2 regions of the Micromonospora sp. C97 genome follow, and region 1 is predicted to be linked to the other one. Evidence: riboswitches for the same ligand, from Rfam matches in the RefSeq annotation. Region 1 holds a riboswitch; the other holds the start of a gene.
The links. Region 1 has a riboswitch for cobalamin ahead of KBX26_RS31005 (ribonucleoside-diphosphate reductase subunit alpha). Riboswitches for the same ligand answer to the same signal wherever they lie in the genome.
Positions count from the first base shown of each region.

Region 2: linked by a shared signal. The riboswitch ahead of cobN (cobaltochelatase subunit CobN) and the one ahead of KBX26_RS31005 (ribonucleoside-diphosphate reductase subunit alpha) in region 1 are both predicted to bind cobalamin.

Region 1 covers NZ_JAGPXU010000043.1:7,946-13,189, forward strand. The annotation lists gene KBX26_RS30995 (FadR/GntR family transcriptional regulator) at 1-428, opposite strand, end outside; gene KBX26_RS31000 (enolase C-terminal domain-like protein) at 436-1,830, opposite strand; cobalamin riboswitch at 2,118-2,335, shown strand; gene KBX26_RS31005 (ribonucleoside-diphosphate reductase subunit alpha) at 2,528-4,846, shown strand; gene KBX26_RS31010 (ribonucleotide-diphosphate reductase subunit beta) at 4,888-5,244, shown strand, end outside.
Region 2 covers NZ_JAGPXU010000014.1:79,756-84,999, reverse strand. The annotation lists gene cobN (cobaltochelatase subunit CobN) at 1-2,357, opposite strand, end outside; cobalamin riboswitch at 2,670-2,799, opposite strand; gene KBX26_RS19570 (MBL fold metallo-hydrolase) at 3,141-3,857, shown strand; gene KBX26_RS19565 (hypothetical protein) at 3,860-4,195, opposite strand; gene KBX26_RS19560 (RNA polymerase sigma factor) at 4,332-4,904, shown strand; gene KBX26_RS19555 (hypothetical protein) at 4,897-5,244, shown strand, end outside.

The DNA.
Region 1 (5,244 bases):
TCCATGATCCGCTCGTGGTCCTGCGGCGACTGGCCGACCAGCCGGGCCGCCTCGTCGAGCAGGTCCCCCGCCTGAGCCAACGCCTCGTCGGTGATCCTGGTGGCCGCCAAGCGGGCGGCCTCGCACTCCAGCAGTCGCCGGACGGTGTGGATGTGCCGCGGGTCGCCCTGGCCCTGGAAGTCGACCACGAAACCCATCGGGGCCAGCAGTTGCGGGGCGTCGAGGTTGGTGACGTAGGTGCCGTCGCCCTGGCGGATGTTGACGATGCCGAGGATCGACAGCGCGGACATCCCCTCGCGCAGCGAGCCCCGTGAGACGCCGAGCGACTCGGCGAGGTCCTTCTCGACGGGCAGCCGGTCACCGGGCCTGAACTGCCCTTCGAGGATCATCCGTTTGATGCCGTTGACCACTTCGTCTGTGCGAGACATGCTTCCCCTAGCGGCCGACGGGGGTGGCCTGTCCACCCGCGATCACGTACGCCTCCGGAGATGACACGGTAGTCGGGTCTGCCGCGGCCCAGTAGTGGCCGTCGGGAAACCGGTAGAGCGTGACCGACTCCTGACGCATCCGGGTGGAGTAGCCGGGCTGGCTGGGCAGGACGTATCCGCTTCCCGAGCCGGTGTCACGGATGATGCACGGGTCGGTGAAGTGTTCGTGCAGGTGGTCGACGAACTCGGTGACCCGGTTGGTGAGATCCCCCGAGATCGCCACGTAGTCGAGCACCGAGACGTGTTGGACCATCTCGCACAGCCCGACTCCGCCGGCGTGGGGGCACACCGGGATGTCGAACTTCGCGGCGAGCAGCAGCACGGCGACGATCTCGTTGATGCTGGCCAACCTGCCGGTGTCGAGCTGGCAGAAATCGATGGCCTCGGCCTGGAACAGCTGCTTGAACATCACCCGGTTGTGGCAGTGCTCGCCGGTGGCCACGCCGATCGGAGCGACGGCACGGCGGACGGCGGCGTGGCCGAGGATGTCGTCGGGGCTGGTCGGCTCCTCGATCCAGAGCGGCTTGAACCGGGCGAGGGCGCTGACCCACTCGATGGCCTGGCCGACATCCCACACCTGGTTGGCGTCGATCATCAGGTTGCGGTCCGGGCCGAGGATCTCCCGGGCGATCGCGCAGCGGCGGATGTCGTCGTCGAGGTTGGCGCCGACCTTGAGCTTGACGTAGCCGTAGCCGCTGTCCACCGCCTCCTGGCACAGCCGGCGCAGCTTGTCGTCGCCGTAGCCGAGCCAGCCCGCCGAGGTGGTGTAGGCGGGGTAGCCGGTCCGGTCGAGTTCGGCGAGGCGGGCGGCCTTCGTGCTCTCCTTGGCGCGCAGGATGGCCAGCGCCTCGTCCCGGGTCAGGGCGTCGGAGAGGTAGCGCAGGTCCGCGATGTCGACGAGTTGCTCGGGGGACATGTCGACGAGCAGTCGCCACAGTGGCTTGTCGGCGACCCGGGCGGCCAGGTCCCACGACGCGTTCAGCACGGCCGCCAGCGACAGGTGGACGACGCCCTTCTCGGGGCCGAGCCAGCGCAGCTGCGAGTCGGAGGTCAGGAGGCGGTAGACAGCGCCCATGTCCGCCGCCATCGTCGCCACGTCCAGGCCCACGAGGCGCTGTGCCTGGTGGACCGCCGCCGCCGCGACGATGTCGTTGCCACGGCCGATGGTGAAGGTCAGCCCGTGCCCCGCGAGCGGCGCGCCCGCGCCGTCGACGCCGTCGGTGTGCAGCACGACGTAGGCCGCCGAGTAGTCGCCGTCCTTGTTCATGGCGTCTGACCCGTCAGCGGTCAGGGAGGTGGGGAAGCGGACGTCCTCGACGGTGACGGCAGTGATCTGCGGCATGCGCTCCTCGCCCGGCTAGGCTAAAGATCAGATGATCACTGGGAGTATACGGACGGCTCGTTGAGCGCGTCAACGTTGTCGATCACTAGGGACACCCAGACATATGATGTTTGTGTCGGCTGTCGACCCACTGGCCACTGTCGACACCGGCGCGGAGAATGGTGCCTCCGTTGCCGGCGCCCTGCGGCGTGGCGCGCGCGGTCCGGGTGGTGACGGTGGTCACCGCGCTGGCCGCCGACACGCCCGAAACCGACATGTGGGGTGTGACAACGGCTCCGTCCCTATATATGGTGTCGAGCGCAGCTGGTTCGGCCGCTCATCCGGCGCGGTCGAGGCAACAGGGAACCCGGTGGAAATCCGGGACTGTCCCGCAGCGGTGAGTGGGAACGACCGCCGTCATCAGCACTGGGCCACCCATCGGCCTGGGAAGCGACGGCCACTAGGAGACCGGCGAGCCCGGTAGTGCCCGCGAGTCCGAAGACCTGCCAGCGCGCCGCGTACCCGAACCCGGGTGCGCGGCGGTCCGAGGCCGCGTGGGACGGCTGACGCCACCTGATCCCACGCCGCGCCGGCGTGGCGTCCGTCGGTGTCTGTCTCCTCGCGTCCGGGCCACCAGGTCTCGAACTCCGAGGAGCGAGTGGTGACAGTCACCCAGGTAGTCCCGGCCGGCGCCGACACGCCCGCGCGGCGGACGCCCATGCGGGTCCGCAAGCGCGACGGCGCGACCGAACCCGTGGACGTGAACAAGATCGTCCGGGCGGTGGAGCGGTGGGCCGACGACCTGACCGACGTCGACCCGATGCGGGTGGCCACCCGCACCATCAGCGGCCTCTACGACGGCGCCACCACCGCCGAACTGGACCGGCTCTCCATCCAGACCGCCGCTGAGATGATCGGTGAGGAGCCGCAGTACTCCCGCCTTGCCGCGCGGCTGCTGGCCGGCTACGTCGACAAGGAGGTACGCCGGCAGGGCATCACCTCGTTCAGCGCGGCGATCCGGGTCAGCCACGCCGAGGGTCTGATCGGTGACGACACCGCCGTGTTCGTCGCCGCACACGCCACGACCCTCGATGCCGCCGTCGACCCGGACGGCGACCGCCGGTTCGAGTACTTCGGCCTGCGCACCGTGTACGACAGGTACCTGCTGCGCCACCCCACCAGCCGACTGGTGCTGGAGACCCCGCAGTACTGGCTGCTGCGGGTGGCCTGCGGCCTGTCCCGTACGGCGGACGAGGCGGTCGGCTTCTACCGACTGATGTCCAGCCTGGCCTACCTGCCCAGCTCACCGACCCTGTTCAACTCCGGGACCCGGCACACCCAGATGTCCTCCTGCTACCTGGTCGACTCCCCGCTCGACGAGTTGGACTCGATCTACGCCCGGTACGCCCAGGTCGCCAACCTGTCCAAGTTCGCCGGTGGCATCGGCATCGCGTACTCCCGGGTCCGCTCCCGCGGCGCGCTGATCCGGGGCACCAACGGGCAGTCCAACGGGATCGTGCCGTGGCTGCGCACCCTGGACGCGAGCGTGGCGGCGGTCAACCAGGGCGGCCGGCGCAAGGGCGCGGCCTGCGTCTACCTGGAGCCGTGGCACCCGGACATCGAGGAGTTCCTGCACCTGCGGGACAACACCGGCGAGGATGCCCGGCGCACCCACAACCTGAACCTGGCCAACTGGATCCCGGACGAGTTCATGCGCCGGGTCGAGGCCGACGAGGTGTGGTCGCTGTTCGACCCGCACGAGGTGCCCGAGCTGCCCGACCTGTGGGGGGAGCGGTTCGACGCCGCGTACCGGGAGGCCGAGGCGCAGGGCCGGTACGTGCGGCAGGTCCCGGCGCGGGAGCTGTACGGCACGATGATGCGCACCCTGGCCCAGACCGGCAACGGCTGGATGACCTTCAAGGACGCGTCGAACCGGCTGTGCAACCAGACCGCCGAGCCGGGCAACGTGGTGCACCTGTCCAACCTCTGCACCGAGATCGTCGAGGTGTCCAGCGACGCCGAGACCGCCGTGTGCAACCTGGGCTCGGTGAACCTCGCCGCCCACCTCGGCGACGGCGGCATCGACTGGGAGCGGCTGCGCGCCACGGTGCGGACCGCGGTGACCTTCCTCGACCGGGTCATCGACATCAACTACTACCCGACCGCGCAGGCGGCGGCGAGCAACCCCCGCTGGCGGCCGGTCGGGCTCGGGCTGATGGGCCTGCAGGACGTCTTCTTCGCACTGCGGCTGCCCTTCGACTCGCCGGCCGCCCGGGAACTGTCCACCCGGATCAGCGAGGAGCTGTACCTGACCGCGCTGGAGACCTCCGCCGACCTGGCCCGCGACTTCGGCGCGCACCCGGCGTACCCGCAGACCCGGGCCGCGCGGGGCCAGCTCCAGCCCGACCTGTGGGGTGTCGAGGGTACGCAGACGGCCCGCTGGGATGCCCTGCGCGAGCGGGTCGAGGCGCACGGGCTGCGTAACTCACTGCTGGTGGCGGTCGCGCCGACCGCGACCATCGCCTCGATCGCCGGGTGCTACGAGTGCATCGAGCCGCAGGTGTCCAACCTGTTCAAGCGCGAAACCCTGTCGGGGGAGTTCCTCCAGGTCAACACCGCTCTGGTACGCGAGCTGAAGGCCCGCGGTCTGTGGACCGAGCGGATCCGTTCGGCGATCAAGCGGGCCGAGGGGTCGGTGCAGGACATCGCCGAGCTGCCGGCTGGCGTACGGGAGTTGTTCCGCACCGCGTGGGAGCTGCCGCAGCGGGCGTTGATCGACCTGGCCGCCGCCCGCGCCCCGTTCATCGACCAGTCCCAGTCGCTGAACCTGTTTCTGGCCGCACCGACCATCGGCAAGCTCTCCTCGATGTACCTGTACGCCTGGAAGGCCGGCCTGAAGACCACGTACTACCTGCGCTCGCGCCCCGCCACCCGGATCCAGCAGGCCACCGTCGGCGCTGTCTCGCCCGTCGCCGTCGACGCGGAGGCGTTGGCCTGCTCGCTGGAGAACCCCGAGTCGTGCGAGGCCTGCCAGTGAACCCCGCCGACGCCACCACCACCGATACGAGGACCACGCACATGCTGCTCGACCCCGGGATGGACCTCACCCTGCGCCCGATGCGCTACCCGCACTTCTTCGACCGGTTCCGCGACGCCATCCGCAACACCTGGACCGTGGAGGAGGTCGACCTGCACGCCGACCTCGCCGACCTGGACAAACTGTCGCCGGCCGAACGGCACCTGGTCAGCCGCCTGGTGGCGTTCTTCGCCACCGGCGACACGATCGTCGCCAACAACCTGGTGCTCAACCTCTACCAGCACGTCAACAGCCCCGAGGGCCGCCTCTACCTGTCCCGGCAGCTGTTCGAGGAGGCGGTGCACGTCCAGTTCTACCTCAACCTGCTCGACACGTACGTGCCCGACGAGACCGAACGT
Region 2 (5,244 bases), on a different contig from region 1:
TCGGTGGCGGCGAAGCGCAGCACCGCGGCGGCGTCCGGGATCGGTCGCCCGGTCGCCTCCGCCACCACGGCGTCGGCGGCGTCCACCGCCCAGCCCTGGGCCTCCATGCCGACGACCAACCGCCGCGCGAGCGCTTCGATGAGGTCGATCGCGTCGGCGGCGGTGCCGGCCGGCCCGTCCACCACGTCGGTGAGCGCCGTGGGCAGCGCCAGTCGCTGTCCCGGCGTCGCGAGCAGTTCCTGCTCGTCGAGGGAGTACGCGGCGGCCAGGGCCTGCCGCAGACCGGGCAGCGCGCGGGCGCCGCCCCAGATCTGCGGGGCGCGCAGCACCGCCAGGACCAGGTTGACCAGTGCCTCGCCGGTGGGCGCGTCGGCGAGGATGTGCAGCCCGTCGCGGATCTGCACGTCCTTGACCTCGCAGAGGTACCCGTCGAGGTGCAGCACGAAGTCGTCGAAGTCGTCCGGGTCGGGCATCGCCTCGGCGTGCAGGTCGTGGTGCAGCTCGGCGGCGCGCACCAGGTCCCAGATCTGGGCCCGCACGGTGGGCACCTTGGCCGGGTCGAGGGCCTGCACGGTGGCGTACTCGTCGAGCAGTTGCTCCAGTTTGGCCAGGTCGCCGTAGGTCTCGGCGCGGGCCATCGGCGGGACCAGGTGGTCGACGACCACGGCGTGCGCCCGCCGCTTGGCCTGGGTGCCCTCACCGGGGTCGTTGACGATGAACGGGTACACCAGCGGCAGGTCGCCGAGGACCGCGTCGGGCGCGCAGTTGGCGGCCAGGCCGAGGCCCTTGCCGGGCAGCCACTCCAGGGTGCCGTGCTTGCCCAGGTGCACCACGGCGTCCGCGCCGAAGCCGCCGTCCGCGACCGGCGCGGTCAACCAGCGGTACGCGGCCAGGTAGTGGTGACTCGGCGGCAGGTCCGGGTCGTGGTAGATCGCGATCGGGTTCTCCCCGAAGCCGCGCGGCGGCTGGATCAGCAGCACCACGTTGCCGAAGCGCAGCCCGGCGAGCACGATGTCGTCGCCGTCGGTGTACAGCTCGCCGGGCGGCTCACCCCAGTGTTCCCTGATCCGCTCCCGCAGCTCGGCCGGGACCTGGTCGAACCAACGCCGGTACGTCTGCCCCGGTATCCGGGCCTCGGCGCCGGCCAACTGCTCGGGGGTGAGCCACTCCACGTCGTGGCCACCGGCGGCGATCAGCGCGTGGATCAGCGCGTCGCCGTCGGTGGGCACCGGGCCGTCGCCCAGGTGGTAGCCGGCGTCCGCGAGCGCGGCGAACAACCGGACCGCCGACGCCGGGGTGTCCAGGCCGACCGCGTTGCCGACCCGGGAGTGCTTCGTCGGGTACGAGCTGAGCACCACGGCGACGCGCTTGTCGGCGGCCGGCACGTACCGCAGCCGGGCGTGGCGCACCGCGATCCCGGCGACCCGGGCGGCCCGCTCGGGGTCGGCGGCGTAGACCGAGAGCCCGTCGGCGTCGATCTGCTTGAACGAGAACGGCACGGTGACGATCCGGCCGTCGAACTCGGGGATGGCCACCTGCATGGCGGCGTCCAACGGGGACAGCCCGGCGTCGCTGTCGGCCCACTGCGCCCGGGTGCTGGTGAGACAGAGCGCCTGGATGATCGGCACGTCCAGGGCGGCCAGGACGCCGACGTCCCAGGCGTCCTCGTCGCCGCCGCCGGAGGCGTCGGCGGCGACCGCACCGCCAGCCGCGAGCACGGTGACCAGCAGCGCGTCACAGCGGGCGAAGAGCCCGAGCGGGCCGGCGTCGGCGGTCAGCCCGCGCAGGGAGCCGCAGAAGATCGGCAGCGGGTTGCCGCCGGCCGCCCGGACCGCCTCGACCAGCACGTCGATGAAGCCGGTGTTGCCGGCCAACGCGTGTGCCCGGTAGAAGACGATCCCCACTGTGGGCCGGTACGGGTCGGCCAGGTGCGCGCCGTGCACCCCGTACGCCGGGGTGCGCGCGGGCGGGGCGAACCCCTCACCGGTGAGCAGCACCGTGTCGGAGAGGAACCGCGCCAACTGCCCCAGGTTGTCCGGGCCGCCCTCGACCAGGTACGCCAGCGCCTGGGTCGCGACACCGGACGGCACGGTGGAGCTGGCCATCAGCTCCGCGTCGGGTGTCGCCTCGCCGCCGAGCACCACCGTCGGCACGCCGGTCGCGAGCACCGCGGCGAGGCCGTCCGGCCACGCCTGCCGACCGCCGAGCAGGCGTACGACGACGAGGGCGACCCCGTCGAGCAGGGCGGGCACCTCGTCGACGGTGACCCGCGCGGGGTTGGCCAACCGGTAGTCGGCGCCGCTGGCGCGGGCGGCCAGCAGGTCGGTGTCGGCGGTGGAGAGCAGCAGGATGCGCACGGCAGGCTCCGGAAAGTAACGTCGACGCGCTCGCCGATGCGAGCTGGCGACGTGGGATGGGCGCGGGGTTCAGCAGGCACCGCGACCCGGGCGGCTCACCGGCGCGGGGCCGACGGCGACGGGTGGCGCGGTGGGGAACTCAGCGGTGAACGGCGCGGGAGCGTGCGGATGCCGGCGCGTCAGTGCGGCCGGGGCGGGGCGCGGCGGGGCGTCCGCCGCTCGGTTCGCGACGGTGATCGTCGGTCACAGAGACGCCATGCGTCATCGGGTCCTCCTCGGGTGTCCACGCCCTGGGGTACGTCCCGACGGCCGAAGTATCCTGGCTTCCGGATCGACGCTCTCCCCCGGCCTTCCAACCGCAGACACACGGCCGTGACTCACGAGGGGGGATCGCTCCCCGGTGACAGTGGCGGGACCGCGTCGGATTCGCACCGACTTCCTTCACTGCCGTCAGGCTGCGAATGCTGCCACACCCCCGCGCCGCCGGTCAACGCCAGTCCAGCCCCACCAGGCGGACACCACCGATCGAGCCTCGCCGATCGGCGTGAATGCGGCTCCGCGCCTCGCGACGCCCCAGATCGATGCGCGACGCCCTTTGCTCTGCTGCCCTATGTGCACCAGGCACGGGGCGTCGCCGGTGCGTACAGAGCAGCAGAGCAAAGGACCGCCGAACCCATCCTGGCCTGCGCCGATCGTCCGGCAGGACGGTGCCCGACGGCGTGCTGACCTAGGATCGGCACCGCCACAGCGGCGAACCGCGATCAATGTCGGAGATCGATCACCATGGCCGTCCCACAGTTCCACCACCTGGCCGGCCGTGTCTGGGTCTGTCCAGGCGACCCCGACCCCGAGGCGGTCCAGGCCGGCGTCGCCGTCGTGGCCGACGAGCGCGGCAGTGTGATGATCGACGCCGGGCAGAGCCCCACGCACGCCCGCGCGATCCAGGCCGCGCTCGCCGCAGCCGGGCTGCCACGGCCCCGCTGGCTGGTCTACACCCACCACCACTGGGACCACGTCTGGGGCGCTTGCGCCTGGCCCGGCGTGGAGATCGTCGGACACGAGACGGCGGTGCCGCTGCTACGCGCTGAGGCTGCCCGGCCCTGGAGTCACCACTATCTGGACGAGCGGGTACGCGCCGACCCCCGCCTCGGCCCGAGCTTCCGGGCGCGAGCCCGTGCGATGGATTCCTGGGCGGACTTCACCATCCTGCCGCCAACCCGGACCTTCACCGATGTCGACGAGTTGTCGGTGGGCGTCGGGTTACGGCACGTCGGCGGCGGCCACGCCCCAGATTCGACGGTCGTGCTGGTGCCGGACTCGGGCGTCATGCTGCTCGGCGACTGCTTCTACCCGCCGCCGGCACACCTGCGCCGACCCGACGACGGCCCCGACCTGGACCTGGTCCGCCGACTGCTCTGGGACGACTACCTGTGGTACGTCTCCAGCCACGCCGAGCCGATGACGGCTGAGCAGGCCCGGTCAGCCGTCGAGGCCGCCTGACCTCAGCGGGCGTGACGTTCCGGGTGGGCCCGACTCCACGCCCGCATCCGCTCCGGGTAGCCGGTGCGCGCCGCCTCGTACAACGGCACCGCGTGCTTGCGGGCGATGGCCCCGGCCGCGCGGGGCGTTCCGGTACGACGACGGATCCACTCGCCGTCGTGGGCGATCGCCACGACCGTGGTGTCCGTGGCGGTCGTCTCCGGCTCCAGGTAGAACTCCACCCCGCGCCGGCTGGCGACGAACGCCTCCAGCGCCGCGAGGTCGTCGCGGTTCGCCTCCCGGTCCAGCTTCGTCGGGGTCGTCTCGGCACCCCGTGACCGGCGACTGAACCAGCTCATGCCCCGCCCCTCTCCTCGACGCCCCTCCAGTGCAGCACCGATTCCTGGCAATAGGCTGCACGCCCGGTGGGAGAGAGCTGATCCGGGTCGGAAATCCCTGTGGAACCCGCGGCGGGTGGGCGGTGTCATGTGGGTGATGCGAACGGAGGCTGCCCTGGACGACGAGGCGCTCGTCACCCGTGCTCGCGCCGGTGACCTGGAGGCGTACGACCTCCTGGTCACCCGGCACACCGCGTCCGCGTACCGGACGGCGGTGCTGCTCGGTGCCGGCTCGGACTCCGAGGACGTCATCCAGGAGGCGTTCGTGAAGGCGTACCGGAAGCTGTCCCGTTACCGGGGCGAGGCGTCCTTCCGGTCGTGGCTGCTGGCGATCGTCGCCAACGAGACCCGCAACCTGCACCGCTCCCGGGGCCGGCGCGACGGGCTCGTGCTGCGGGCGGCGGCAGCGGACCCCACGTCCGAGGTCGCCGAGGACGACGCTGTCGGCGCGGTCCTCGCCGGGGAGCGCCGGGCGTCGCTGGTGCGGGCCCTACGGCAACTGCCGGTACGCGACCGCGAGGTGATCGTCTGCCGGTTCTTCCTCGATCTCAGCGAGGAGGAGACGGTGGCGACGCTGGGCTGGCCCCGGGGCACTGTGAAGTCGCGCACCTCCAGGGCGCTGGCGAAGCTTCGCACCCTGCTCGACCGGGAGGAGGTCCGACATGGGTGACCTCGAACGGGAACTGCGGGACCTGTCCACCTGGCTGGACACACCCGATCCGCCCGACGTGAGCGCCCGCGTCCGCGTACGACTCAGCACGCCCGCGCCCCGGCGGCGCCGGTGGCGTTCGCTCGCCGCGGTGGCGCTCGTCACCCTGCTGGTGGCGGTGTTGCCGCCGACCCGGGCCGCCATCGCCGACGTTGTCACCGGGCTGCTGCGCTTCGCCGGTGTCAGCATCGCCACCGCGCCCGCACCGACACCGCCCGGTGCCACCGCGTCGCCGTTACCCGGGCAGCGGGTCGTCGCCCTGGACGAGGCGCAGCGGGCGGTACGGTTTCCGATCCGCCTG